Regions from separate parts of the Nocardia huaxiensis genome, predicted to be linked through region 2. Evidence: predicted binding sites of a transcription regulator. Region 2 holds the regulator's gene; the other holds the start of a gene.
The links. The regulator HspR, encoded in region 2, represses chaperone genes until heat shock. The targets are predictions, from matches to a motif close to ANNTGAGTNNNNNNNACTCANNT.

Region 1 (14,583 bases), 280 kb from region 2:
CCATCCACATCGACTTCAACAATGCCTACTGCGCACGCCGGCAAATCACCGTGAAGGTCGAGATCGGTTCCGGAGCGGTCGTGCTGATCGTGCCGCGCGGATGGCGCGTCGACCTCGATCGGGTGCAGTGCGGCAGTGGCAGCGTGGTGAATCGCGTGAAACTGCCGCACTTTCCGGGCGCGCCGATACTGCGGGTCGAGGGCAAGGTGAACTCCGGCGCGGTCAAGGCCCGGTACCGCTACCGGTCGCCGTGGGCGTGGCTGAAGCGATCGCACACCCGCTGAGTCGTTCCGGTTCGACCACCCCGAATTCCGGCATTTCATCCAGACCATGCGGTATGACGGAGGGGTGAGGCGTTGGCTCCTGCACGTCGACCTCGACCAATTCCAGGCCGCGGTGGAATTCCGGCGGCATCCGGAGCTGCGCGGGCAACCGGTCATCGTGGGCGGGAACGGCGATCCCGCCGAACCCCGCAAGGTGGTGTCCTGCGCGTCGTATCCGGCGCGGGCCTACGGCGTACGCGCCGGAATGCCGCTGCGCACGGCGGCGCGGGTCTGCCCGGACGGGGTGTTCCTGCCGCAGGACCTGACCACCTACGCCGAGGCGTCCGAGGAGATCATGGAGCTGCTGCGGACCTTCCCCGGGCGTGTGGAGGTGCTCGGATTCGACGAAGCCTTCCTGGCGGTCGACACCGATGATCCCGAACGCCTGGCTCAGGAAATCCGAAGTGCCATAGCGGAATTGGATCTCACCTGCGCGGTCGGCATCGGGGACAACAAGACTCGCGCCAAACTCGCCACCGGGTTCGCGAAGGCGGTCGGCAAGACCGGCGATCAGGCGAACCCCGGAACCGGAACCTTCCGGCTGACCTCGGACAACTGGGCCGAGCTCATGAACCATCGGCCCACCACCGCGCTCTGGGGCGTGGGTGCGCGTATCGCGAAACGGTTGAGCGCCTTGGGAATCGAAACCGTCGGCGAACTCGCCGCCGCCGACCGGGACATGCTCGCAGCCGAATTCGGGCCCAATACCGGGCCGTACTTCTGGGTGCTCGGGCACGGCGGGGGTGACACCGATATCTCGGCGCCGCGAGAACCGGTGGGGCGCAGTCGATCCGAGACGTTTCCCGCCGACCTGACCGAGATCGCCGACATCGACGACGCGGTCACGCGATTGGCCACCCAGGCGGCGGAGGAGACCTTCGCCGAAGGACGCGCCATCGGACGCGTCGGAGTCACCGTGCGCACCAAGACCTTCTTCACCCGCACCAAACAGAAGAAACTGCCCAGGGCCTGCACCGATGTCGACGAGATCGTGCAGACCGCGCTCACTGTGCTGCACGCCTTCGAGCTGGATCGGCCCATCCGGCTGCTCGGGGTGCGAGTCGAATTTGTCATGCTGGGGCCAGACATTGCGACGGAAGGCAGCCGCGGATGAGCGACTACGAGAACATCCTGTTCGAGCACAACGGGCCCATTGCCCGCATCACCCTCAACCGGCCCAAGGCCGCCAATGGCATCGACCAGGCGCTCGCCGACGAGCTGGCACGGGCCGCCGCGTACTGCTCGGAAGATCCGGCGATCAAGGTGGTCGTGCTGACCGGCGCCGGACGGTTCTTCTCCGCCGGCGGCGATGTGCGCGCCATGGCCGACAGCCCCGACACCGGCGAGTTCATCGAGAAGCTGGCCGCCACGCTGCACCACGCCGTCTCCTCGTTCGCGCGAATGGACGCGCTGCTCATCGTCGGCGTGAACGGCACCGCGGCCGGTGCGGGACTCAGCCTCGCGGTCGCCGGTGACCTGGTGGTCGCCGCCGAATCCGCCTCGTTCACCATGGCCTACACCAAGGTCGGGCTGAACCCCGACGGCGGCGCGTCCTACTACCTGCCGCGGCTCATCGGGCTGCGCAAGACACAGGACCTCATGCTCACCAACCGCGTGCTGACCGCCGCCGACGCCCTCGACTGGGGCCTGCTGCACCAGGTGGTCGCCGACGACGAGCTCACCACCACCGTCGAGACCCTGGCCCAGCAGTTCGCCGCCGGGCCGAAGCTGTCCAACGCGCACGTGAAGAAGCTGCTGCTGGTGTCTTCACAGCACACCCTCGAAGAGCAGCTGAACACCGAAGCCCAGTTCATCACCAGCTGCGCGCGGTCCGCCGACGGCCAGGAGGGCATCGCCGCCTTCGTTGCCAAGCGGGCCCCGAAGTTCGCCTGAGGCAAGGGTTTTCAGCCCGTCAGGGATTCGGGAATACCGACGTCCACCGGGGCCGCGGGCAGGCGGTGCTGCCGGGGATTCGTGGCCGAAGAACATCGTGACCAGCGCATCGGCACCTATGCTCGGTCCATGGAGTTCCAGGCGATGGTGGCACACGAAACAGACAGCGGGATCACGCTCGTGCGCGAGACGGTCGGCGACGACTTCCTCGGCCCCGGCAATGTGACGATCAGGGTGCAGTATTCGAGCGCCAACTACAAGGACGGGCTCGCCATCACCCCGCGCGGCGGCGTGGTGCGCGCGTACCCGATCATCCCCGGCATCGATCTCACCGGCGAAGTCGTCGAATCCGAGGACCCCGATTTCGCGCCCGGCGATCTGGTGGTCGCGCACGGCTACGACATCGGCGTCGCCCACCACGGCGGATTCACCGAATACGCCAAGGTTCCGGGCGAATGGGTGGTGAAACTCGACGGCCTCACCCCGCGTGAAGCGGCCGCCCTCGGCACCGCCGGCTTCACCGCCGCCATGAGCGTGCAGGCGCTGCTCGACCACGGCCTCACCACCTCCGACGGCCCGGTCCTGGTCACCGGCGCCACCGGCGGCGTGGGCACGGTGGCGGTCGACATCCTGGCGGGCCTCGGCTTCGAGGTGATCGCCTCCACCGGCAAGATCGGCGCCACCGAACTCCTCGAAACCCTCGGCGCGAAAACGGTCATCGGCCGCCTCCCCGCCGAGGGCGAGAAACTCCGCCCCCTCGGCAAATCCCAGTGGGCCGCCGCCGTCGACAGCGTGGGCGGCGAATCCCTCGCCCACATCCTCTCCACCACCAACTACGGTGGCGCGGTGGCGGTCTCGGGCCTCACCGGCGGCCCGTCCGTCCCCACCACGGTCATGCCCTTCATCCTGCGCGGCGTCTCCCTGCTCGGCATCGACTCCGCCCACTTCCCCATCGCCAAACGCCGCGACCTGTGGGCCCGCCTCGCCAAGGACCTGAAACCCCAGCACCTCTCCCTCCTGGAGAACTACGCCCCCATCACCGAAGCCGAATCGGTACTGCGCTCCATCCTCGAAGGCACCCACTCCGGCCGCACCGTCCTCGGCGTGGCAGGCGAGTTCTAGCCCACCACCGCCCGCACGAGATTGTGGTCGGACACCCCGGCCACATCCTCGACCACCAAGTCCCGCACCGTAACTCCGCGCCCCGCCACATGGTCGATGAACTGCGACTTCGTCCCGGAGGTGCGCGGCCTGGTCGGAATCGAATCGGCAGGAAACTCGGCAACCTCGAAGTCCCCGCCGAGCGCCGCCGCCACGGTGCCCCGATCGACATTGAAGTCCCCGAGCAGCACTGCCCGCCGATCCGCTACCACCTCGGCGAGCCGCACGAACTGGCTCTCCCGCCGCTCATCACCGCTCACATGCGTCGCAACAACCAGTAGATCCTCGAATTCCACAGCGAGAAGCCCATTCCCGCGATCATTGGCGAAATTCTCGGCCGCCACCACCTTGCTCGACCCATCGCTGACGATCACGAGATTCTCCGAACGGTCCCGGAGCGGATCAGGCAGGCGTCGTGGCGTCGGAACACGCGGATAGCGCAGCACATGAACCGTCCGGTCCGGCAGCGCCTCACGAAGACTCTCCACCTGATCGCCGCTGACCTCCTGCAGCGCAATCACCCGCTCCGGAAGCTGAGCAATTGCTGCAGCGACGGACGCGATCCGATCCGCCTCGCGTGGCCACCGCTCGACAGTGTCACCGGCGTAGTTGTCGGCATGGACGCGGTGGAGGACATTCCAGGTGGCAACTGCAATCACAGGCCGACTCTACGAGATGCCCTCAGCCTCTGCAGGTTTCGTTTCATGTGAAACATGTTCGCCCGACGGTAGCGAACGTTCTGACTGTGCGATCGACTCGAGCAGGTGGCGAGTGTTTGCAGGAGTGCTGAGCAGGTAGGCGGTTTCCCGCCGCGACTTGTACTCGCGCCACCAGTTCACGGAATACATTCTGCTGCAGCACCCTCCTATGCGGAAGCCGTGCATGCTCGGGGAGCGTGCACGGCTTCTCGGGTTGGGTTATGCGGTGGCGCTGAGGGCCGGGCCGGAGTAGGCCGGTTCGGCGACCGGTTCGATGGCGTAGGCCAGGATTTCTGCCACGTCGGCGACGGGGCGGACGTCCAGGGCGGCCAGGACTTCGGTGGGGACCTCGTCCAGGTCGGGCTCGTTGCGGGCCGGGATGAAGACGGTCTTCAGGCCGGCTCGCTGGGCTGCCAGGAGCTTTTGCTTGACCCCGCCGATGGGGAGGACACGGCCGTTGAGGGTGACCTCGCCGGTCATGCCGACATCGGAGCGGACCTGGCGGCCCAGGGCCAGGGACACCAGGGCCGTGACCATGGTGACGCCGGCCGACGGGCCGTCCTTCGGGACCGCGCCTGCCGGGAAGTGGATGTGGATATTGCGATCCAGCACCTTCGGCTCGATGCCGATCTCCTCCAGGTGGGAGCGGACGTAGGTCAGGGCGATCTGCGCGGACTCCTTCATGACGTCGCCCAGCTGACCGGTGAGGGTCAGGGAGCGGTCGCCCTCGGCGGCATTGGCCTCGATGTAGAGGACGTCGCCGCCCGCGCCGGTCACCGCCAAACCCGTTGCGACACCGGGGACCGCGGTGCGTTCCACCGAATCCGGGGTGAAGCGGGGGCGGCCCAGGTACTCCTTCAGGTCCGGCAGGTCGATGACCAGGGAACCGGTGCGCGCGACCTCGTCGTAGCCGAGATCCTCGTCGTAGCCCAGGGATTCGGGCTGCGGCACGAATTCACCTGCTATGACGCGGCTTTCGGCGTCGGCCAGGTCGGCCTGCTCGGACAGTTTGGTGGCTGCCTTGCGCAGGGCCTTGGCGACCAGGCGCTCCATCTGCCGCACGCCGGCTTCCCGGGTGTAGTTGGCGGCGATCTCGCGCAGGGCGGCGTCGGTGACCGAAACCTCCTCCGCCGTCAGGGCATTGCGCTCCAGCTGGCGCGGGACCAGGAAGTCGCGGGCGATGGCCACCTTGTCGGCCTCGGTGTAGCCGTCGACCGTGATCAGCTCCATGCGGTCCAGCAGCGGGCCGGGAATCGTCTCCATGACGTTCGCGGTCGCGATGAACAGCACGTCCGACAGATCCAGGTCCAGGTCCAGGTAGTGGTCGCGGAAGGTGTGGTTCTGCGCGGGGTCCAGCACCTCGAGCAGCGCCGCCGCCGGATCACCCCGGAAGTCGGAGCCGACCTTGTCGATCTCGTCCAGCAGGACAACGGGATTCATCGAACCCGCCTCCTTCATGGCGCGCACGATCCGACCCGGCAGGGCGCCGACGTAGGTGCGCCGGTGCCCGCGGATCTCCGCCTCGTCGCGCACGCCACCCAGGGCGACCCGCACGAACTTGCGGCCCAGCGCACGAGCCACGGACTCACCCAGCGAGGTCTTGCCCACACCGGGCGGACCCACCAGCACCAGCACCGCGCCGGAGCCGCGACCGCCCACGACCTCCAGGTTGCGCGCGGCCCGCCGGGCCCGCACCGCCAGGTACTCGACCATGCGGTCCTTCACCTCGTCCAGCCCGTGGTGGTCGGCGTCCAGCACGGCGCGCGCGGCCGAAACATCGGTGCTGTCCTCGGTTTTCACCGTCCACGGCAGTTCCAGGACGGTATCCAGCCAGGTGCGGATCCAGCCCGACTCCGGGCTCTGATCGCTGGACCGCTCCAGCCGCCCGACCTCGCGCAGCGCCGCCTCCCGGATATCGTCCGGCAGCTCGGCGTTCTCGACCCGGGCGCGGTAGTCCTCGGCCCCGTCGGGCTCGTCCTCACCCAGCTCCTTGCGGATCGCGTTCAACTGCTGCCGCAGCAGGAACTCCCGCTGCGTCTTCTCGACGCCCTCGCGCACATCCTCACTGATCTTCTCCGAGATCTCCGTCTCGGCGATGTGTTGCTTGGTCCACTCGATCAGCTTGCTCAAACGCGTTGCGGTATCGACGGTTTCGAGCAGCTCCCGCTTCTCGGCATTGCTCAGGTAGGAAGCCCACCCGGCCGCATCGGCCAGCGCGGAAGGATCCTGCAGCTGGTTCACCGCGTCGATGACCTGCCACGCCTCCCGCCGCTGCAACACGGCCACGACCAGCTTCTTGTATTCCGCCGCAAGCTCTTTGGTCTTGCCGTCGGCGGCGGGGACCTCGACGGCCTCCGCCTCCACCCACAGCGCGGCGCCCGGCCCGGTCACCCCGTGCCCGATCTTCGCGCGCTCCTCGGCCTTCAACACGGCCGCCGGCGCACCCCCGCGCATCCGACCCACCTGTTCGATGGTGGCGACGACGCCGTAGGTGGCGTACCCCTCGTCGAGCCGAGGCGCGACCAACACCTGGTTGACCTTCCCGGCACGCGCGGCATCGATTGCGGCCTGCGCGGACTCGTCCAGCTCGACCGGCACCACCATGCCCGGGAGCACGATCGGATCGGTCAGGAACAGGACCGGCAGGTTCTGAGATGTAGTCACTCTTCGACCCCTTCCAAGGTTGAGCTATGTCCACTCAACCCACCCCTTGCCGCTCTTGTTCCGCCCGTTCGCCGCCAGCGAAACTCCCCAGGTCACAGCCCGATGTCATACGATGGCGCGGGATTGGGCTGTGCCGTACACCACTAGGAGTCGATGATCATGCTCGCTGCGCGACTGCACCTCGGAAAAGAACGACGACTGGAATTGGACGAGGTGCCGGTGCCCGAGCCGGGGGCGGATCAGGTACTGATCAAGGTGGAGGCCGCGGGGGTCTGCCTGTCGGATGTGCACCTCATCGACGGGATGCTTTCGCCGCTGTTCCTGAAGGGCGACGTGGTCACGCTGGGGCATGAGGTGGCGGGCACGGTGCACGCCCTCGGGCCGGGGGTGACCGCGGCCAAGGTGGGCGATCGGGTGCTGTTGCAGGCGGGGGAGGTTCGCGGGGCGGCGGTCTACACGCGGGGTGTGGATTACGACGGCGGGTGGGCGGAGTACACGCTCGCCCGCGTCGACACGCTGGTGCCGATTCCGGATGATCTGCCGTTCGAGCAGGCCTGCTTCATTCCGGATGCCGTTTCCACGCCGTGGGCCGCGATCACCGCCACCGCCGAGGTGAAACCCGGTGAACCGGTGGGGGTTTGGGGTGTCGGCGGGCTGGGGGCGCATGGGGTGCAGTTGTTGCGGATGGTGGGGGCCGCGCCGATCATCGCGGTGGATCCACTGCCCGCGGCTCGGGAGCGGGCGCTGGAGTTCGGGGCGGACTTCGCGTTCGATCCCGCTGATCCGGATCTGCGGCGGAAGGTGTTCGCGGCCACGGGGACCGGGCTGGCGGCCGCGTTCGACTTCGCGGGTGTGGCGGCCGTGCGGGAGCAGGCGGTGGTTTGTCTTGCGCCGCAGGGGCGGCTGGTGCTGGTCGGGCTCACGGACAAACCGATCACCATTACCGGCGGGACGGCATTCAGCTTCTTCCAGCAGCAGTTGCGCGGGCATTACGGGTCGCAGCCGGAGCATGTGACGCAGCTGGTGAAGTTGCAGGGGCTGCACCGGGTGGACTTCTCGCGGTCGGTGAGCGCGGTCATGCCGCTCGCCGATGCCGCGAAGGCCGTGCATGCGCTGGATGCCAAGGAGGGCAATCCGATTCGGATCGTGCTCAAGCCTTGAGCAACCAGCGCAACGGAATCAGGCCAGGCGACGCTGGAAGACGTTGACGGGCTGGGGGTTCGACGGGTCCACCGTGTAGACCCCCAGGTCGGCCGATGACGGGTTCAGGTCCAGGACCATGAAGCCGAGGTCGGTGAAGGTCTGGAACAGCGCCGGGTTGCGGTCGGGGTGGCCGCTGCTGGTTTTCGCAGCGGCACCGGAGATGATCTGGCGGGTGCCCTTGCAGTCCGTGGTGGGCTCGAGCACCTGCAGATTGTGGTCATGGCCGGAGAGCAGGAACTGGCAGCGGCCCAGGACGTGCGCCTCGAAGAACTTCTTGACCTCGCTGCCGTTGACGAGATCGATCGGCACCCCGTCGTATTCACCGGCATTGCCGTGCGAGCCGTTGCTCAGGTAGGGGTGGTGGGTGAGGGCGATCTTCCACTTGGCGGGGGACTCGGCCAGGGCGCGATCCAGCCAGGCGGCCTGCTCGGTCATGAAAGTGCCACCGGCGGACCAGTATTCGTTGAACAGCGGGGGCAGGTAGGCGGCGATCGGGTTCAGGTCGAGGATGAAGAACTCGACGATGGGCTGCTCGTGCGGGATGCGGACCGAGTAGTAGCGCGACGGCATCCACCAGCGGGCCGAGCGGGCGTGATAGGCGACCTCGTGGTCGCCGCGCAGCAGCCAGCCGCCGTCGCCGGGCAGGATCGAGCTGTTGTCGTGATTGCCCTGCACCATGATCCAGGGGATGTCGAGGCCGTTGTTGGGGTCCTCGAACTTGGCCTTGAACTGGGCGTCGTCATCGGCCCAGGGGCCGGATTCGTAGACATTGTCGCCGAGGCCCAGCGCCAGCGAGAAGGGTTGGCGCGCATGGAGGGCGCGGGCCGCGTCGGCCACCGCCCACTGTGGGCGGGCTCCGGTGCCGGCGTCGCCGGTGACCAGGATGCGCAGGTCCGTGCCGGTCGGGAAGGGGAACTTGGGGACGCCGTCGGCCACCGCGGGGACGGGTGCGGCCCAGGCGGGGCCGGCGGCGGCCAGGGTGGTGACACCTGCGGCGGCTGCCGCACCTGCGAGAAAACCACGGCGGTCGACGGTCATCGAGATCTCCCTAGCCCTTCCATGTTGGTCGGTTGACCAGTATTGCCGGTCGAGTGAAACCCTGCACGATATGAGACATTAGGGAGCATTATTTCTCACCATCGGCTCGGCCATAGGGGGACCAGCTATGACGACAGTGGCGTCGGGAATGTTCCTGGACTGGGAACAACTCACCGGACAGCCCAAACTCGTCGTCGATCTCATCAGCTTCCCCGTCTTCAGCGCCATCGCCGGCCTGCTCACCAACTGGACCGGCGTGCTGATGTTGTTCTGGCCGGTCTACTTTCGCGGCATCCGGATCCCGGGACTCGAGATCCTCTACCCGTACCTGCCGCGCCGCGTGCAGGTGCTGCCCATCTTCTCCGAGGACGGCAGGCAGTTCGGCTTCCAGGGCTTCATCCCCGCGCGCGCCGAGAAGATGGCCAGCATCTGCGTGGACAAGGCGCTCATGCGGATCGGCAGCCCCAAGGACTTCATCCACGAACTCGACCTGGACGGCATCGCCGACTACATCGCCGCCATCGGGCGCAAACAGGTCGAGCCCATCGTCGACGGAATCATGAAGCGGGAGAACCCCGAACTGTGGGCCGTCGCTCCGAAGGCCGTGAAGAACGTGCTCTACCAGCGCGTGGAACGCGAACTGCCGAACCTCGCGCGCCGCTCCTTCGAACAGCTCGGTGACAATGTCGACCAGCTCATCGACATCAAGAGCTTCGTCATCCGCTACCTGCGCGAGAACCCCGAGATCCTCAAGGATCTGACCACCACCATCGCCGCGCCGGAACTGCGGTTCATGATCCGCGTCGGCCTGCTGGGCGCACCGTTCGGCGTGCTGCTGGCGCTGTACATGGAAGTGCACCACAGCATTCCGATCATCGGCTGGATTCCGGGCTGGCTGGTCATCCTGGCCGCGGCGGCCGCCATCGGCGTCATCGTGAACATGATCGCCGTGAAGGTGGTCTTCGAGCCCGGCGATCCGCAGCCGCGCTACAAGTACCTGTGGAAGCAGGCGCTGCTGGCCAAGCGGCAGCCGCAGGCCGCCGCCGACCTCGCGACCATCCTGGCCTATCAGGTGCTGACGCTGCCCAATCTGGCGCGCGAACTGCTCGAGGGGCCGAACGGCGACAAGACCCGGCTCATGCTGGAGAAGCTCATCGCCGACGAGATCCACCGGCAGCTCGGACCCACCCACACCATGGCGCGGGCCGCGTTCGGCAAGCGGCAGTTCGACAATCTGAAGGTCGGCGCGGCGGGCGCGGCGGTGAACCTGGTGCCCAGCCTCGTGGAGGACGAGGTCTTCGCGGCCGAACAGGCCAAGAAGATCGAGGAGTTCGCGGCGCGCAAGCTGCAGCAGCTGACTCCGGGCGAGTTCATGGAGATGTTCTACGCGTCGGTGGAACAGGACGCCTGGCTGCTCTACCTGCACGGAGCCCTGCTCGGCCTGGTCGTCGGCGGAGTACACCTGGTTCTCTTCGGCTGGTAGCCGAAAAGAAGGGGAGCGGGGGTAAACCCCCGAGCCCCCTGCCCGTCAGAAAATACAAGCACGCGTGCTTGCATTTTTCTGGGGCGGCTGAAATGCTGGCCCAATGGCCGATCTCGAGGCACTGTTCGCCGACCTGACCGCCGAAGGCGACGAGCTGGATCGGCTGGTCGCCGACCTGGAACCGGCTGCCTGGCAGACCGATACCCCGGCGGCCGGATGGACCATCGCCCATCAGATCGGGCACCTCTACTGGACCGACAAGGTCGCCGCCATCGCCGCGACCGAGGCCGGAGAATTCCAGAAACTCGTGGAAGCGGCCCTGCCGAAGGCGCTCACCTTCGTGGACGAGGCCGCCGAGGAAGCCGCCACCATTCCCGCGCCGGAACTGCTCGCCGCCTGGCGCACGGAACGCACCGCACTGGTCGAGGCGCTGCGCGGCGTTCCCGCCGGCACCAAGCTGCCGTGGTTCGGCCCGCCCATGAGCGTGGCGTCCATGGCCACCGCGCGCCTCATGGAGACCTGGGCGCACGGGCAGGACGTCGCCGATGCGCTCGGCGTCACCCGCACGCCCACACCGCGGCTGCGGCATGTGGCCCATCTGGGCGTGCGCACAAGGAATTTCGCGTATATGACGCACGGCCGCAGCGCGCCCGCGGAGGAATTCCGGATCGAACTGACCGCCCCGGATGGCAGCCTGTGGACCTGGGGCCCGGAGGCCGCCGCGCAGCGAATCACCGGACCCGCCTTGGACTTCTGCCTGCTGGTGACCCAGCGCCGGCACATCGACGATCTCACGCTGGCGGTACACGGGGCGGATGCGCTCGAATGGCTGGGTCTGGCACAGGCTTTCGCCGGCCCCCCGGGAAGCGGCCGAACGGCAGGCCAGTTCCTCTGACCTGCCGTCGATCCCGGCCTCCGACCCTGGAAAGTACTTTCCGACCCTGAAGAACGGAGCGGACGAGCGCCTACCGTGGGTGCGCCGTGCCTGGTGCCCACCCGGACGACATTGGCCGGAGGTCTTCGATGGCAGTCGAGTCGGCGCTCGCCGCTATTCCGTATTTACCCCGCCTTTCGCAGCCGGAAACCTCTCGATTTCATTCATGGCGTAGGTGTGATCCTGGTCTCATCCACGACATGTGTTACCGCGCGCCACCGTAACCTGGACGCGCGTACGACTTTCAATGGTGCGGGTCGTGGCGTCCGAAAGGCGCAGGGGGACAGGGGAGAGGAAGGAACGCACCACCATGTCGCATCAATCGGCGACGAGTGCTGCCCGGACATTCCGGCGCACGTCACAGGTGCTCCGTTACAGCGCTGTCGTCACCGCATCCATGGCGAGCATCGGGCTCACCGTTGCCGCCGGGTCCTATATCAGCAACGAGATCGCCGGAACCCAGAAGTCCGGCAACATTTTCGCAGTCCCGGCCGCCCCGGGCGGACCGGCCTACGAACGCGAGCTCGAGGGCGGGGAGCTGTCCGTCGATATCGCGGCCGTGGCCGAAACCACCTCGGTGAACACCCTTTTCCACACCTGGGGAGTGGAACGCGGTGCACCGGCGACAATTTCACCCGTCCGGCCGGCGGAGCCGGGCACGAGCACGCCCATCGCGGGGCAGCTGCGGCTCGGCGACACCTTCGTGGGCGCGCAAGTGTTTCCGGTGCAACGTAATTCGCTGACGGTCACGGTGGACACCAATGTCTTCGCGGCCGTCGGCTCCTGGCTGCTGTCCGGCCCGATCGGGGAACGGCTCGGCCTCACCGCGGATCCGAGCGCCACCACCCAGGTGCGCACCGAGCTCGACACCCGCCGCGGCGACGTCAAGCTCACCATCACCGATCCGGCCATCGGCGACCTCGGCCTGCAACTGGCCCGGCATCCCGCTCCGGCGGCGACTGCGGCCAACGAGGAGGGGTCCAAGGACGGGCAGGCGGTGACCGGCGACGCCACGACGGCGCCGGTGCATCCGGAGGACTCCGCCACCACCGCTGTGTGAGACTCGCTGGTGTGTACGACTACTGCGTGATCGGCGGCGGCATTGTCGGGGTGGCCACGGCCCACCGCATTCTCGACCGGCATCCGGGCGCGAGCCTGCTGCTGGTCGAGAAGGCGGGCGAGCTGGCCGTCCATCAGACCGGGCACAACAGCGGGGTCATCCACTCCGGGATCTACTACGAACCCGGCAGCCTGAAGGCGCGGCTGTGCGTGCGCGGTGCCGAACTGACCAAGGAGTTCGCTGCCGCGCACGATATTCCGTTCCAGGTGTGCGGAAAACTGCTGGTGGCCACCGATTCCGCGGAGCAGGCGCGAATGCTGGCGCTCTACGAGCGCTCGGTGACCAACGGCGTCGAGGTGGAGTTGCTGGACGCGGCCGAGCTGGTGCGGCGCGAGCCCCGGGTGACCGGCGTCGGCGCGCTGTTCGTGCCGGGCACCGGCATCGTCGACTACACCCGCGTCACCGCGGAGCTGGCGCGGCAGGTGCGCGCGGGCGGCGGCGAAATCGTGCTGGGTGCGGAGATCACGTCGATCAGCGAAACAGCCGATGCCGTAACGGTTTCCGGCCCGTCCGGGAGCTGGCGGGCGGCGCGGCTGGTGGTGTGCGCGGGCCTGCAGGCGGATCGGATGGCGCGGCTGGCGGGCCTGGACATCGATCTGCGCATCGTGCCGTTCCGCGGCGAGTACTACCAATTGCCGCCGCACCGCAAGGATTTGGTGCGCACCCTCATCTATCCGATTCCGGATCCCGAATTGCCGTTCCTGGGTGTGCATTTGAGCCCCACCATCGACGGCGATCTGACGGTCGGCCCGAACGCCGTGCTGGGCCTGGCCCGCGAGGGCTATGCCAAGGGCAGCGTGAACTGGCGGGATGCCCGGGAGATCCTGGGCTACCGCGGTTTTCACCGGGTGGCCGCGAACAACGTGCGCACCGGCTTGCGGGAGATGCGCAATTCGGTGTTCAAACGGGGTTATCTGGCCGAGTGCCGACGCTACTGCCCGGAGTTGACGGCCGCGGATCTGCTGCCTCGGGAGGCGGGCATCCGGGCGCAGGCGGTGCTGCGGGACGGGACGCTGGTGCACGATTTCCTGATCGAGCGCACGCCGCGATCGGTGCACGTCCTCAATGCGCCGTCGCCGGCCGCGACTTCGGCGCTGCCCATCGCGGAACACATCGCCGCGCAATTGGACAGTTGACCGAATTGCTCACAACTCGCAATTTCGCTGCGAGTTCGCCCATTGCTACAACTACTGGGACAAGTTGGGACGGGGTATTCGTTCAATAAATAGGATGTCTGTAGTACTTTTGTTGGCAGCCGTGGGACAGGGAGCACCTATGGGCCACATGAAATACGCGAGCGACGTCGGGGCACCGGTGGAGGTCGCGTTCAGCTACACGGACAACCATCAGTTCGTGCCGGACTGGGCCTTCGCCGTCGCCGGTTTCGAACCGCTCGGAGATATCGACCACGGCCTGGGCGCCGTCTTCGACACCACCCTGCGGATCGGATTCTGGCATCCCACGGTCGAGTGTGAGATCACCGACCACCGCCGCAACGCGGTCATCGAATACACACTGCGCCGGCGCCGGAAGGGGAAGCCGGCGCCGGCGAGCACCCCCCTCGCGGTCATCACGCTGCGGTTCGACCCACTCGGGTACGGTCGCTCCGTGCTGACCTCCGAAGCCGAGTACTGGGCCCCCCGCGGCCTCAGCCGCCACCTGCTCTCCCGGATGCTCACCGCGGCCGTAGAATCGGCCGTGCGACGCACCGAGTCGCAATTGCGAAGGGAGATAGAGGAATTCCACGGAACGGATCTTGTCGGCCGGATTGCGTAGGGTAGGCAGCATGATCATCGTGAGCACCGACGGATCGTGCCTGCGTAACCCGGGTGGTGCCATCGGCTGGGCCTGGGTGAACCACGCCGGCTCGTCGTCGGACAGCGGCGGTGCGCCCTCGGGCACCAACCAGATCGCGGAGCTACGCGCGCTGCTCGAAGCCGTCCGCGCCCATCCCGGTCCCGAACCTCTGCTCATCGAGAGCGATTCGCTCTACGCCATCAAGTGCGCCTCCGAATGGATCAACGGCTGGCGTGTGAACGGCTGGCGCACCTCCACCGGCGGCCCGG
Region 2 (14,583 bases):
CAGATTCCCCGCAATCTCGCGGACGCGCCCGTGGTGCGGCCGGATCGGCGCGCGCCGTCGCGGCGCTGGCAGGCCGCGGCGGCCGTCGTTCTGGTGGCGGCGCTGCTGGGAGCGCTCGGCGGGTGTGTCGGCCGGGTCGCGGATCCCGGTGTGGCGCTGCCCGATCCGACCACCGGTCCCGGGCTGGCGGCCTTCATCGAGGCGTATCGGGCCCACTTCGGCGACACCATGGTCGACGAGGTCTCCCTCTATCCCGGCTATGTGCTGGTGGAGCGGGCGGCGGGCACCCAGAGTGAACGACTTCGCTACGACCGCAAGGGTTTCGGGTCCTACAGCACGTCCTCGCGCGCGAGCGATGTGGTGCCGATCGATCTGGCCACCCTCGATGTTCCGGCGCTGGCCCGGCTGCTGGCGGGGGCCCCGGAGACGGTCGGCGCGCCCGGCGCCGGGCTCAGTCACGTGATCATCGAGCACGAGCAGGGCGAGGACGCGGTCGTGCGCATCTACGCCGACACCTCGGCCAATGGCGGCTTCCTGGAGGTCAGCACGACCGGCGAGCCGCTGGCGGTCCATCCGGTCCAGCGCTGAGCCGACACCTCCTCGCCCGCTGATCAGGCTCGCCGGGCGGGGAGGAGAATGGCCGCACAGCCCTCCCGAAAGTTTTTCCCGGATTCCGGAATAGATCTCCGACCTGGCTAGTTGGTCCAGTCAGTGCAAGGTTGAGTGGAAGCGACTCAAGTTCGAGTTGCACTCGGAGCGAACCGGGTGCAGGATTGAGCCGACCACGCTCAGTGTTGCTGGGGACCGTGCTCCATGCAGTGTCAGGGGCGCAGGGTCCTGACACATCAGCAGGTAAGTCAACTAGGAGGATTCACCATGGCTCGTGCGGTCGGTATCGACCTCGGGACCACGAACTCGGTTATCGCCGTTCTCGAAGGCGGAGAGCCGGTCGTCGTCGCCAACTCGGAAGGATCGCGCACCACCCCGTCCGTCGTCGCGTTCGCGAAGAACGGAGAGGTGCTCGTCGGTCAGCCGGCGAAGAACCAGGCCGTCACCAACGTCGACCGCACCATCAAGTCGGTCAAGCGGCACATGGGTGAGGACTGGAACGTCGAGATCGACGGCAAGAAGTACACCCCGCAGGAGATCTCCGCGCGCACGCTCATGAAGCTGAAGCGCGACGCCGAGGCGTACCTCGGTGAGGAGATCACCGACGCGGTCATCACCGTCCCCGCCTACTTCGAGGACGCGCAGCGCCAGGCCACCAAGGAGGCCGGGCAGATCGCGGGCCTGAACGTGCTCCGCATCGTCAACGAGCCCACCGCGGCCGCGCTGGCGTACGGCCTCGACAAGGGCGACAAAGAGCAGACCATCCTCGTCTTCGACCTCGGCGGCGGCACCTTCGACGTGTCCCTGCTGGAGATCGGCGAGGGCGTCGTCGAGGTCCGCGCGACCTCCGGTGACAACCACCTCGGTGGCGACGACTGGGACGAGCGCGTCGTGTCCTGGCTGGTCGACAAGTTCAAGGCGTCCTCGGGCATCGACCTGACCAAGGACAAGATGGCCATGCAGCGCCTGCGTGAGGCCGCGGAGAAGGCCAAGATCGAACTGTCGTCCTCGCAGTCGACCTCGATCAACCTGCCCTACATCACCGTGGACGCGGACAAGAACCCGCTGTTCCTCGACGAGCAGCTGACCCGCGCCGAGTTCCAGAAGATCACCTCCGATCTGCTGGACCGCACCCGCAAGCCGTTCCAGTCGGTCATCAAGGACGCCGGCATCTCCGTCGGCGAGATCGACCACGTTGTGCTGGTTGGTGGTTCGACCCGTATGCCCGCCGTCTCCGAGCTGGTCAAGGAACTGACCGGCGGCCGCGAGCCGAACAAGGGCGTGAACCCGGACGAGGTCGTCGCCGTCGGCGCCGCCCTGCAGGCCGGTGTGCTCAAGGGTGAGGTCAAGGACGTCCTGCTGCTCGATGTCACCCCGCTGTCGCTGGGCATCGAGACCAAGGGCGGCGTGATGACCAAGCTCATCGAGCGCAACACCACCATCCCGACCAAGCGGTCGGAGACCTTCACCACGGCCGACGACAACCAGCCGTCCGTGCAGATCCAGGTCTACCAGGGTGAGCGCGAGATCGCCTCGCACAACAAGCTGCTCGGCTCCTTCGAGCTGACCGGCATCCCGCCGGCCCCGCGCGGCGTGCCGCAGATCGAGGTCACCTTCGACATCGACGCCAACGGCATCGTCCACGTCACCGCCAAGGACAAGGGCACCGGCAAGGAGAACACGATCAAGATCCAGGACGGCTCCGGCCTGTCCAAGGAGGAGATCGACCGGATGATCAAGGACGCCGAGGCGCACGCCTCGGAGGACAAGACCCGCCGGGAAGAGGCCGAGACCCGCAACCAGGCCGAGTCGCTGGTGCACCAGACCGAGAAGTTCATCAAGGACAACGAGGACAAGGTCCCGGCCGACATCAAGTCGAAGGTCGAGGCGGCCATCGCCGAGGCCAACGAGGCGCTCAAGGGCACCGACATCGCGGCCATCAAGGCCGCGGTGGAGAAGCTCGCCACCGAGTCGCAGGCGCTGGGCCAGGCCATCTACGACGCGTCGGCCGCCGAGGGCGCGCAGTCCGCGAATGGTTCGGGCGCACCGGATTCCGATGACACCGTCGTCGACGCCGAGGTTGTCGAGGAGCCTGAGAAGAAGTGACGAACCAGAACCCGGAACAGGAACCGGTCATCGATCCGGCTGCGTTCGAGGGGCGCTTCGAGCCCACGGGTGAGGTTTTCGAGGCCGCGGCGGAGGACTCCGCCGCGGCCCTCGGGCCTGATGGAGCTCCCGACAGCGCGGACGCCATCGCCGACACGATCACGGCCGAACTGGCCGAGCGCACCGCCGATCTGCAGCGCCTGACCGCCGAATACGCCAACTACCGGCGGCGCGTCGAACGGGACCGCAAGGCCACCATCGACACCGCCAAGGCGCAGGTCGTCAGCGAACTGCTGCCCGTGCTCGACGATCTCGACCGCGCCCGCCTGCACGGCGACCTCGACTCCGGACCCCTCAAGGGCGTCGCGGACAAGCTGGTCACCGCGCTGCAGAAGCAGGGCCTGGAGGAATTCGGCAGCGAGGGTGAGGCTTTCGACCCCACGCTGCACGAGGCCGTGCAGCACGAAGGCTCCGGGCACAACCCGGTGCTGGGCATGGTGATGCGCAAGGGCTACCGCTTCGGCGATCGCGTCCTGCGCCACGCGCTGGTCGGCGTCACCGACGGGGTAGCGGATTCGATTGCGGGGCAATCGGATTCTTCGAACGCTGGCCCGGATGCCAGTAACAACGGATAACACCGCGAGAGGAGGAGATGCCCGGTGAACCGGGAGTGGCTCGAGAAGGACTTCTACAAGGAGCTGGGTATTTCCTCCAGCGCGACGCAGGACGAGGTCAAGAAGGCATACCGCAAACTGGCCCGCGACCTGCATCCGGACAAGAACCCGGGTGACACCAAGGCCGAGGAGCGGTTCAAGGCGGTCAGCGAAGCGCATTCGGTGCTCTCGGATCCCGAGAAGCGCAAGGAATACGACGAAGCGCGCCGGCTCTTCGCCAGTGGCGGTTTCGGTCGCGGCGGGTTCTCGCCCGGCGGCGGCTACGGTCAGACCGGCGGTTTCACCCAGGACTTCAACCTGGGCGACATCTTCGGCGGCGGCACCGCCAATGCCGCCGACGGCGGCCTCGGCGACCTGCTCGGCGGCCTGTTCAACCGGGGCGGCGCCCGGGCCTCGTCGCGACCGCGGCGCGGCAGCGACGTGGAGACCGAGACGACCCTCGGCTTCCGCGAAGCCGCTCAGGGCGTGACGGTTCCGCTGCGCATGACCAGCCCGGCCGCCTGCACCACCTGCCACGGCAGCGGTGCGAAACCCGGCACCTCGCCGCGAGTCTGCCCGCACTGCAATGGATCCGGCGTGGTCAGCCGGAACCAGGGCGCGTTCGGATTCAGCGAACCCTGCGACGACTGCCGGGGCACCGGATCGATCATCGACGATCCGTGCCCGGACTGCCGGGGCTCCGGCATCCAGAACCGCACCCGCACCATCACCGTGCGCATTCCCCCGGGAGTACGTGACGGGCAACGGATCCGGCTCGCCGGACAGGGTGAGGCGGGGCTGCGCGGCGCACCGCCCGGTGACCTGTACGTCACCGTGCACGTCAGCCAGGACAAGGTCTTCGGCCGCAACGGCGACGACCTCACCCTGGTGCTGCCGGTCAGCTACAGCGAACTGGTTTTGGGCACAACGGTTTCCGTCCCCACCCTGGACGGCCGCGTCGGCGTCAAGGTGCCCCCGGGTACCGCCGACGGCCGCACCCTGCGGGTGCGCGGACGCGGTGTCGCCAAGCGCGACGGCGGCGCCGGTGACCTGCTGGTCACGGTCAAGGTCGCGGTTCCGCAGAAGCTGGACGACAATGCTTCCGAAGCGCTGCGGCGCTACGCCGAAGCGGAGAAGACCAGTGGCTTCGATCCACGCGCTGGATGGGCAGGTGCGTAAATGAGTTCCGATCCCAAGAAGGCCGAGGCGCAATACTTCCTGATCTCGGTGGCCGCACAGCTGGCGGGCATGCACGCCCAGACGCTGCGCACCTACGACCGCCTGGGCCTGGTATCGCCCCAACGCACGTCCGGCGGCGGCCGGCGCTACTCCGACCGGGACGTGGAGCTGCTCCGCGAGGTGCAGCGCCTGTCCCAGGACGAGGGCGTCAACCTCGCCGGCATCAAACGGATCATCGAACTCACCAACCAGGTCGAGGAACTCCAGCAGCGAGTCGCCGAACTGGCGTCCGAGGTGGACCGCCTCCGCGCGGGCTACCGCCCGGATCTCACTCCACCCCAACGCAGTACGGCCCTCGTGGTCTGGCAACCCCGCAACCGCCGACAGCAGTAACCGTGCCCCACCCGGTGTGAACCGGACAGGCACCAGGAAGGCAGCGACCCGAATCCGGGCCGCTGCCTTTGTCGTTCATCGATCTCCAGGCTTCAGCTGCACGTCGATCCGGTACTCAATGCCTCGACGACCAGCACGCTCGTATCCGCTCGGACCTGAACCGGTCCCTTGGCCGTCCAGGCGTAGTACAGCGCGGTGATGCGGTGGACGCCCGAAAAGGCCGGGGTCCAATCGAATCGTGCGTTTCCCTCGGCATCGGTCACGCTGCTGCCCAAGAAGTTCTCGTCCTCCAGGAATCGCAATTCCAGGGGCAACGGCAGGTACGGCTCCGTGGCCTTCGCGGTCACCGTGGTCGTACATCCGCGACCCACCGCGCTGACCGACCCGAGGCCCGGCACCGACACGGTCAATGACGTGTCCGCGTGGGCAGCGGCGGCCAGTGTTCCGCCGGCCGTCATGCAGATCATCAGCGCGGCCGCCGACGCAGGCAGGCGTCGAAGGGCGTTCATCCGGATCAACTCCCCGTCGGCAGGCAGACGGACCCGAGGTTGAGGCCCTGGGACACGGTAACTTCGTCGTGCGTCGGCGGGAAGGGCAGACCGATGGGGAGGTACGGCTGGAATTGTGTGCTGATCACATAGCGGGCCGCACTGCGTGGCGTCCAGTCGATCCGGGCGTTTCCGGATGAGTCGATCTCGGAATCGCCGGAGACCTCGGTGCTGCCGGTCGACTCGACCCAGATGGTGAAATGCACGGTGCCCCTACCGATCTGGCTACCGTAACCGGACGCGGTGAGGGTGGAGGCGCATCCGACCACAGGTCTGGAGCTCGACAGGCCGGACCCGGAGACGCTGACGTCGGCGGCGGCGGTGGGGGCCAGAGCTGCGAGGGTTGCGCCGGCGAAGACGGCGGCGATCACGTTGCGCGGACGGAACATGCTTTGCTCCTGGTGTTTCGGGGTGGATCGAGTGGGTCAGTTGTCGCGGCAGACGGCGACGACATCGGTGCGGATCGGATTCACGTAGTAGCTGGAGGACAGGGTGGCCTGTATCGCGATGCAGCTGAAGCTCGGCAGGTCGGCGGCGGCATCCACGGCGACGACCCCACCCCAGCCGGCGACCTGCGCGGGGAAGGTAGTCACACCCTGGGCGGGCATGTTCGGGGTCGGCGGTTCGACCATCCAGCAGACATTCGTCGCATCGCACGTCTTCCATTTCTTGGAATCTGTTCTCGCCCAAGAGATTTCGACATTCTCGGCGGGCGGTCCTTGATCGGCGACCCGGCGATACTCGGCATTGAACCCCGTCCACCAGCCGATGAACTGGTTGAGGTGCAGGCACAGTTGGTCGCCACCCGCGGTGACCTGCTCGCAATTCCATTCATCGGGGGCCGGTTTCGCGCCCGCCGGGCCCGAGAACATGACGGTGGCGAGCAGACCCGCCGCGGCGGCCGCCGAAATTCGTATACGGGTGCGGTTCCGGTCGCGCTTGCGTAAGGCATCCATGGGGGCTCCTGTGATCGGTTGTCATGCAGCAGAATCAGGGCTGCCGCGCGGGGACGGGAGAGTAGCGGGCTACTCGAGAATCGGATTCAGGATTCGGCAGTGCGGAGGGGGCGGGCAATGACGACAGCTCACTGAGTGAGCCGAGTGCGGTGGCCGACCGCCCCCACTCTCAGGGTCGGCTGCGCCGCTCCGAGACGTGGGGATGCCTGCATCCCGGCGGCGGTGAGCCCTCTATGCCTGTGGCTCGGACCCTGCGGTCCTAATCTGAATATCTGTGTGATTCACGGGGATTCAGGGGGCGCACCTGGCCCGCGAAATTGTGCCGCAGACACGGTATTCGCTCGTCGATCGGCGGCGGCTGGGTGAGTCGCTGGTTCGCGCGCACGACCTGGGTCGCATGCATGAGAACGAGCAATCGGTGCTCGGGATGAGCACTGCGGCCGCGGTGATCCGGAATGGGGCCGGTGAGGTGACGGCCTTGTTGGCCGTTGCGTGCCACAGCGATCGGGCTGTTCGCCGGTTGGATGCTGCGGTCGCGCGGGCGGCCGAGCAATTGGAAGTCGAATTGCGGCGGCGGGAATCGCGAATTGAGGTCGGTCGGTAGGTTTGGTAAATACGGACCGCCCGGTTGGTGAAATACTTCAGTTGGGTGATTTGTCCGTATGCTGGAGGGGATTTGGGAGCGGGCGGGGTTGCGGTGGGATCGCTACTTTGTTGAGTCTTGCAAAACGAATGCCGCACAACAGATGGCTGAAAACCCGTGTTGGGCGGCGTGTTCCAGGTGAACAGTTGGTTTTCGGTCGGATTTGCCTGGCTTTGGCTGGTTTTAGAGGAATTTAGTGCGTGTTGTTGAAACGAGCCGTTCCGTAGCTGGCTAACCTCGCCTACACTTGCTGAGCAACGGCTGCTGTCGAGTGTCCCGCAGCACTGCACTCGACGGCCCTGCCTGTGTTCGAGTGCGAAATGGGGTTGTGACACAAATGGATTCGCGGACCGTCGCATTGATAAGAACGACGTTCAAGGCGGTTGCTGCGGAGGACGGTGGCCCCGAGAAACTCGCCCGCTCGTTCTACGCCATCCTCTTCACGGAATATCCACAGGTTCGCGATTTCTTTCCGGCCGCGCTCGACGCGCAACGCGATCGGCTGGTGAAGGCCATCGCCTATGTGGTGGACCGGCTGGAGGAACCCGACAAGCTGCTGCCGTTCCTCGCCCAGCTCGGGCGCGACCATCGCAAGTACGGAGTGGTCGCGGAACACTATGCGGCCGTGGGGAAATCGTTGAAGTCCGCCTTGCAGGCGTATGCCGGCACCGAACTGTGGACCGACGAAGTGGACCGGGCCTGGGACGAAGGCATCGGCGTCATCTCCGACACCATGATCGGCGCTGCCGACAAGGAATCCACGCCGCCCGTGTGGACCGGTACCGTCATCGAACACCGTGAGGTGCTACGCAACCTCGCCGTGGTGCGGCTGAAACTGGACCAGCCCATTCAATACGCTGCGGGGCAATACATGTCGGTGCAGATCCCGGCCCGGCCGCGCATGTGGCGCTACCTTTCCCCGGCCATCCCCGCCAACTCCACCGGCGAGATCGAATTCCACATTCGCGGCGTCACCGGCGGCTGGGTGTCGCCCGCCATGGTCGGGCATACCCGCGTCGGCGAACAATGGCTCATCGGGTCGCCGCTCGGCGGCCTCGGCGTCCCCCGCAATACCCGCCGCAAACTCCTCATGATCGGCTGCGGCACCGGAATCGCCCCGCTGCGAGCGCAATTGATGGCCATGACGCAGCGCCGCTCCAATCCGAAGGTGGATCTGTTCGTCGGCGGCCACTACCCGTGCGATCTCTACGACCTCGAAGTGCTGAGCCAGCTCGCCCAGGCCAACAAGTGGCTCACCGTCCACCCGGTCACCGAATCCAATGAAAACCCCTGGTGGCACTTCGAAGACCCGTCCGAATCGCCGAAGGACTACACCAGCCTCCAGCCCCGCCAGGTCGGTCAGATCGGCAAAGTTGTTGCGGCAGCAGGCTCCTGGACCGACCGCGACGTGCAGATCGTCGGCGCCCCCTCCATGGTGCAGACCACCAAGTTCCGCCTCATGGCGGCGGGCACGCCCACCAAGAACATCCGCCACGACCCGCTCTTCTGAGCAGGCCGGCTAAAAGCCTTCGTAACGAATGGATTCCGGCGGAGTGCCGGTCGCCACGAGGTTCTCGACGGTTCTCTGCACCGGAGCGGACGCACCGCAGACCAGGATCTGATGGTGGTCGAGCGGGCCGAACCGATGCGGGATATCCGCGATGGAGCCGTGCAGCATTTCCTCGGGATGGAACCCGATGTCGACGCGGCAGGACTCGTACCACATGTCGGTGCGGTCCGGATCCTCCTCGTCCTCGACCACGGGAATCACCGTGAGCCACGGTAGTTCGCCGGTCAGCAGGTACAGCATGTCGGAGGCGTACAGGTCGCGCGGGTAGCGCGCGCCCACGAACAGATGCGTGGCGGGCGGCTCGGGCCGCCGGGCCAGATCCAGCAGCAGGGAACGCATGGGGGCCAGGCCGACCCCGTCGGCGATCAGCACCACATCCGTGGCGTCCTCGTCGATCGCGAGCCAGCCGGCGGGGGAGGTGATGCGCCATTCGTCGCCGGGACGGGTGTCGGCGACCAGGGAGCCGCTGCACCAGCCGCCGGGGATCGTGCGAATGTGGAACTCCAGCTTGCCGTCGAGAGACGGCGGCAGGGCGGAGTACAGGCGGCGAATCATGGTGGGGTGCTGCGGAGTTCGCACCTCCACCGACTGCCCGGGGGCGAAGGGGACGAACTCGCCGATGAGGCGCACCACCGTGGTGTCCTCGCGGAGGCGGTGCGCGCCGACCACGGTGGCGGTCCATTCCGTCGACTCGCCCAGGGCGAGCGCGCCGGTGTCATCGGGGCCGATCGTCACCGCAAACTCCTTCGAAGAACCTGTGCTGCAACAACTTCCGGTCGATCACACCGGATCGGACTGGATGGCCGACTCCGGCGTTCCCACCGCGAGCAGGGCCTGCCGGGTGTCGGCGATCATGCGCGCTGAACCGGCGATCTGAATCTGCCGGTCCGCCCACGCGCCGAAACTGGCCACCACCGCGCCCAGGTTACCGATCAACCGCCGATGCATGCCGAACGGCGTTTCGGCGGGCGGATACGGATGCCACCACGGATTGGATTCGTTCTCGCACACCGGCACCACGGTCAGCCACGGATTGGATTGCGAGAGCTGCCACATGTTCTCGACATCGTAGAGATCGCACGGGTAGCGCCCGCCCATGAACAGATGCACCCGCGGATTGATGCCGCGCCGCCCCATCTCGATGAGCTGCGCGCGAATCGGCGCGATACCGGTGCCGGAGCTGATCATGAGCACATCGCGGCGGCTGCGCAGATCCACGTGCAGGCCACCCAGCGGCGCCGCGATCATCCAGCGGTCGCCCACCTGGGTCTCGTTCACGATGGCCGGGCTCACCCAGCCGGTGCGCACCTTGCGCACATGGAATTCGATCTCGCCGTACGGGTTCGTGGGAATCGCGGGCGACAGGTAGCGCCACATCTTGGGCCGCTGCGGAATCGCCACCGGCACATACTGTCCCGCCTGATACGGGATCGGCGTATCCGACTGCAACCGCACGATCGCCAGATCGTCCACCACCCGCCGGTGCCCCACCACGGTCGCTTCCCAGAACGGTTGCGACTTATCGGAATTCGCGCCGATGGCCATGGAGGCCGAGATCAGGATGGTGATGTCGCGCCAGCCGAACTCCAGCGCCCGATTCCAGTGCACACCGTTGTAGCTGCGGAACGCGGCCAGCAGGGCGCGCCCGGCCATGTCGTAGTGCGCCGCCTCCACCCCGTACTTGCGGTGGTCACGCGCCAGCTGCTCCAGGAAGCGTTGCGCACGGTCCCAGTCCTCCAGATTGTCCAGGACGAACTGGATGGCTGTGACCAGCCGTTTGGGCTGCATGTCCATGGCGGACGGGAACAATTCCCGCAGGGCCGGGATCTCTGCGAATAGATGACCGTAGAACGCGCTGATCAGTCGTTCGGGCCCGTGCGGGGCCTCGACGACTGTCCGGAAGTTTGCGCGGACCAGCGCTGCCGAACGCGCATCCACGACGTCGAGCATTCCTTTCGACTCAACAGGCACCGGAGGTGCTGCTACCTGGGACTCGCCTGGTTGCCGGCGATCCTCCGGGTCAAGTATCCCTGAAAAAACGGTGGTCGCACGGATATAGCCGAGGCGGATCGATTTCCGTAACTCCGGGTTCAGATGACCAGCACTGTTTTGCCGCGCGCGCCCCGGGCGCCGAGCGCGGCCGCGGCGGCGTCCAACGGCGGGGTGGCATCCAGCGGAACGACCAGGTCACCATTGCCGACCCGGCGCAGCAGTTCCCGCAATTCCTTTGCGCCGCCGGAGGATACGAAGTTGCCGCCGGTGATGCCACGGGTTTGCAGGTCGGCGTCGAAGGCCGAGCCGACGGTGCTGAACGCAGCGCCGCCATCGCGGACGAGGCTCAGATTCTCGGCGAAACCCGGGGGCGGGGAGACCAGATCGAAGAGGACGTCGATGCTCGAGCGGGTCATGCGCACCGAATCGGCGATCGACAGCTGGGTGTCCTCCTGCCGGGTGGGGGAGTCGGTGACCGGGACGCGGCCGTAGTTCACCACCTCGGTCGCGCCCAGCCGGATCATGCGATCGGTGTCGTCGGGCCGGGCGGAGGCGATCACGTCGGCCCCGGTCAGCGCGGCGAGCTGCACCAGATAGGAGCCGACCCCGCCGGCCGCGCCGACCACCAGCGCGGTCTGTCCCCGGCTCAGCCCGGAGGCGTTGATCAGATCCAGGGCCGTGATCCCGGCCGTGGGCAGGGCCGCCGCCTGAATGGCGGTGACCTCGTCGGGCACCTTGGCCAGCGCGCTGTCCGGCGGCACCACGATGTATTCGGCGAAGGTGCCGTGCCCCAGCGGCGGCACCAGGAACTTGCCCACCACGCGCTCGCCGATCTCGAATCCGTCCACGCCCGCGCCGATCTGCGAGATGGTGCCCGCGCCGTCGAGGCCGGGGATGAACGGGAAGTCCGACGGGAAGGCGTCTTTCAGCGCGCCGTCGATGACCTTCTGGTCGTACGGGTTCACTCCGGCCGCCTCCAGGGCGATGCGGAGCTGTCCGGGTCCGGCCTCCGGGGTGGGCATCTCGGCGGATTCGGGCTTGCCGCCGAACTCTCGTACCACGATCGCGCGCATGGGCTGCTCCATTCGTCGGGTGTCCCTACGAGCTGTGTGATGCATCAACGAACGATCCCGGTCATCGTATGCGCGCGGCCGGGTGCGCGTAATTTGGACGGTGACTTTGTGCCTCTGGTCGAATCATCGGAAACTCGTCAGACTTGAGCGGAACAGACTCAACTCTTGTCGCGTTGGACTGAGCAACGACTAGTAGGAAGGTGCATGTGGACTCGTTCAATCCCACCACCAAGACCCAGGCGGCCCTGACCGCCGCCCTGCAAGCGGCCTCCGCCGCGGGCAATCCGGAGATCCGTCCGGCGCACTTGCTGGTGGCGTTGCTGGATCAGACCGACGGCATCGCCGCCCCTCTCCTGAAGGCCGTCGCAGTGGATCCGGCAACGGTTCGACGCGAGGCCCAGGACATCGTCGACCGGCTGCCGCGCGCGTCCGGCGCGTCGTCCACCCCGCAGCTCGGGCGCGAGGCCCTCGCCGCGGTCACCGCCGCGCAACGACTGGCCACCGAACTCGGCGACGAATACGTCTCCGCCGAAATCCTGCTCATCGGCATCGCGAGCGGCGACTCCGACGTGCAGCAACTGCTGCTGAAGTACGGCGCGACCGCCGACGCCCTGCGCGACGCGCTGCCCGCCGTGCGCGGCAACACCCGCGTCACCACCGCCGACCCGGAAGGCTCGTACCAGGCGCTGGAGAAGTACTCCACCGACCTCACCGCCGCCGCCCGCGACGGCAAACTCGACCCCGTCATCGGGCGCGACACCGAAATCCGCCGTGTCGTCCAGGTTCTGAGCCGCCGCACCAAGAACAACCCGGTGCTCATCGGCGAACCCGGCGTGGGCAAGACCGCCATCGTCGAGGGCCTGGCGCAGCGCATCATCGCCGGTGACGTGCCGGAATCCTTGCGCGGCAAGCGACTCGTCTCCCTCGACCTGGGCGCCATGGTCGCGGGCGCGAAGTACCGCGGCGAGTTCGAGGAGCGGTTGAAGGCCGTGCTGGAGGAGATCAAATCCAGTGCGGGACAGATCATCACGTTCATCGACGAGCTGCACACCATCGTCGGCGCGGGCGCGACCGGTGAATCCGCCATGGACGCCGGGAACATGATCAAGCCCATGCTGGCGCGCGGCGAGCTGCGGCTCGTCGGCGCGACCACGCTCGACGAATACCGCCAGCACATCGAGAAGGACCCCGCCCTGGAGCGGCGTTTTCAGCAGGTGCTGGTCGGCGAACCGTCGGTGGAGGACACCATCGGCATCCTGCGCGGGCTCAAGGAGCGGTACGAGGTGCACCACGGCGTGCGCATCACCGACTCCGCGCTGGTCGCCGCCGCCACGCTGTCGGATCGCTACATCACCTCGCGGTTCCTGCCCGACAAGGCCATCGACCTGGTGGACGAGTCGGCCTCGCGGCTGCGCATGGAAATCGATTCCCGCCCAGTCGAAATCGACGAGGTGGAACGCGCCGTGCGCCGGCTCGAGATCGAGGAGATGGCGCTGAAGAAGGAGACCGACGAGGCTTCCAAGCAGCGGCTGGAGAAGCTCCAGCGCGAGCTCGCCGACGACCGGGAACGGCTCACCCAGCTCACCACCCGGTGGCAGAACGAGAAGCACGCCATCGATTCGGTGCGCGGCATCAAGGAACAGCTGGAAGCGCTCAAGGGCGAATCCGAGCGCGCCGAACGCGACGGCGATCTGGGCAAGGCCGCCGAACTGCGGTACGGGCGAATTCCCCAGTTGGAGAAGGAGCTCGCCGCCGCCGAGCAGAAGGCCGGCAGCGCCTCCGACGGTGAGGTCATGCTCAAGGAGGAGGTCGGGCCCGACGACATCGCCGAAGTCGTGGGCGCGTGGACCGGAATTCCGGTGGGTCGCCTGATGGAAGGCGAAACCCAGAAGCTGCTGCGCATGGAGGAGGAACTCGGCAAGCGCGTGGTCGGGCAGAAGGAGCCCATCCAGGCGGTGTCGGACGCCGTGCGGCGGGCGCGGGCCGGCGTGGCCGATCCCAACCGGCCGACCGGATCCTTCATGTTCGTCGGACCGACCGGTGTCGGTAAGACCGAGCTGGCGAAGGCGTTGGCGGACTTCCTGTTCGACGACGAACGCGCCATGGTGCGCATCGACATGAGCGAGTACTCCGAGAAGCACTCGGTGGCCCGGCTGGTCGGCGCGCCGCCCGGCTATGTCGGCTACGACCAGGGCGGTCAGCTCACCGAGGCCGTCCGCCGGCGGCCGTACACGGTGGTGCTGTTCGACGAGATCGAGAAGGCGCATCCGGATGTGTTCGACATCCTGCTGCAGGTGCTCGACGAAGGCCGGCTCACCGACAGCCAGGGGCGCACGGTCGACTTCCGCAACACCATCCTCATCCTGACCTCCAATCTGGGTGCGGGCGGTGACAAGGACTTCGTCATGAACGCGGTGCGTTCGGCGTTCAAGCCGGAGTTCCTGAACCGGCTCGACGATGTGGTCATGTTCCACGCGCTCGACGAGGAGGAACTGGAGTCGATCGTCGATATCCAGCTCAACCAGCTGCAGAAGCGGCTCGCCGCACGACGGCTGACGCTGGAGGTGAGCGATTCGGCGCGGTTCTGGCTCGCGGTGCGCGGCTACGACCCGGCCTACGGCGCGCGTCCGCTGCGGCGGCTCATCCAGCAGGCCATCGGCGACACCCTCGCCAAGGAACTGCTGGCGGGCGAGGTGCAGGACGGCGACACGGTGAAGGTGAACGTCAGCCCGAACGGCGACACCCTCATCGTCGGACGATGACCCGGTAGAGCTCGAACCGATGGGCGGCGGCCCCCGAAGACACTGGTCTTCGGGGGCCGTCCGCAATATTCGGGCGTTTCCGGCGTGCTCGCGGGCAGC

Region 1: lon (endopeptidase La) is a predicted target of HspR. The motif match lies at 6,757-6,779, and genes of this name have one in related genera.

What each region holds. Positions count from the first base shown of each region.
Region 1 covers NZ_CP059399.1:211,340-225,922, forward strand. Annotated here, with positions in the region: gene H0264_RS00960 (DUF1707 SHOCT-like domain-containing protein) at 1-284, shown strand, start outside; gene H0264_RS00965 (DNA polymerase IV) at 349-1,437, shown strand; gene H0264_RS00970 (enoyl-CoA hydratase/isomerase family protein) at 1,434-2,216, shown strand; gene H0264_RS00975 (oxidoreductase) at 2,346-3,338, shown strand; gene H0264_RS00980 (endonuclease/exonuclease/phosphatase family protein) at 3,335-4,036, opposite strand; gene lon (endopeptidase La) at 4,295-6,679, opposite strand; gene H0264_RS00990 (zinc-binding dehydrogenase) at 6,893-7,900, shown strand; gene H0264_RS00995 (metallophosphoesterase) at 7,919-8,980, opposite strand; gene H0264_RS01000 (DUF445 domain-containing protein) at 9,108-10,463, shown strand; gene H0264_RS01005 (TIGR03084 family metal-binding protein) at 10,567-11,358, shown strand; gene H0264_RS01010 (hypothetical protein) at 11,708-12,457, shown strand; gene lhgO (L-2-hydroxyglutarate oxidase) at 12,454-13,653, shown strand; gene H0264_RS01020 (SRPBCC family protein) at 13,793-14,293, shown strand; gene H0264_RS01025 (ribonuclease H family protein) at 14,304-14,583, shown strand, end outside.
Region 2 covers NZ_CP059399.1:8,267,269-8,281,851, reverse strand. Annotated here, with positions in the region: gene H0264_RS37940 (DUF1707 SHOCT-like domain-containing protein) at 1-588, shown strand, start outside; gene dnaK (molecular chaperone DnaK) at 877-2,715, shown strand; gene grpE (nucleotide exchange factor GrpE) at 2,712-3,350, shown strand; gene dnaJ (molecular chaperone DnaJ) at 3,375-4,547, shown strand; gene H0264_RS37920 (heat shock protein transcriptional repressor HspR) at 4,548-4,940, shown strand; gene H0264_RS37915 (hypothetical protein) at 5,033-5,449, opposite strand; gene H0264_RS37910 (hypothetical protein) at 5,455-5,877, opposite strand; gene H0264_RS37905 (hypothetical protein) at 5,914-6,444, opposite strand; gene H0264_RS37895 (globin domain-containing protein) at 7,425-8,597, shown strand; gene H0264_RS37890 (FAD-binding oxidoreductase) at 8,607-9,392, opposite strand; gene H0264_RS37885 (FAD-binding oxidoreductase) at 9,438-10,595, opposite strand; gene H0264_RS37880 (NADP-dependent oxidoreductase) at 10,748-11,722, opposite strand; gene clpB (ATP-dependent chaperone ClpB) at 11,929-14,484, shown strand.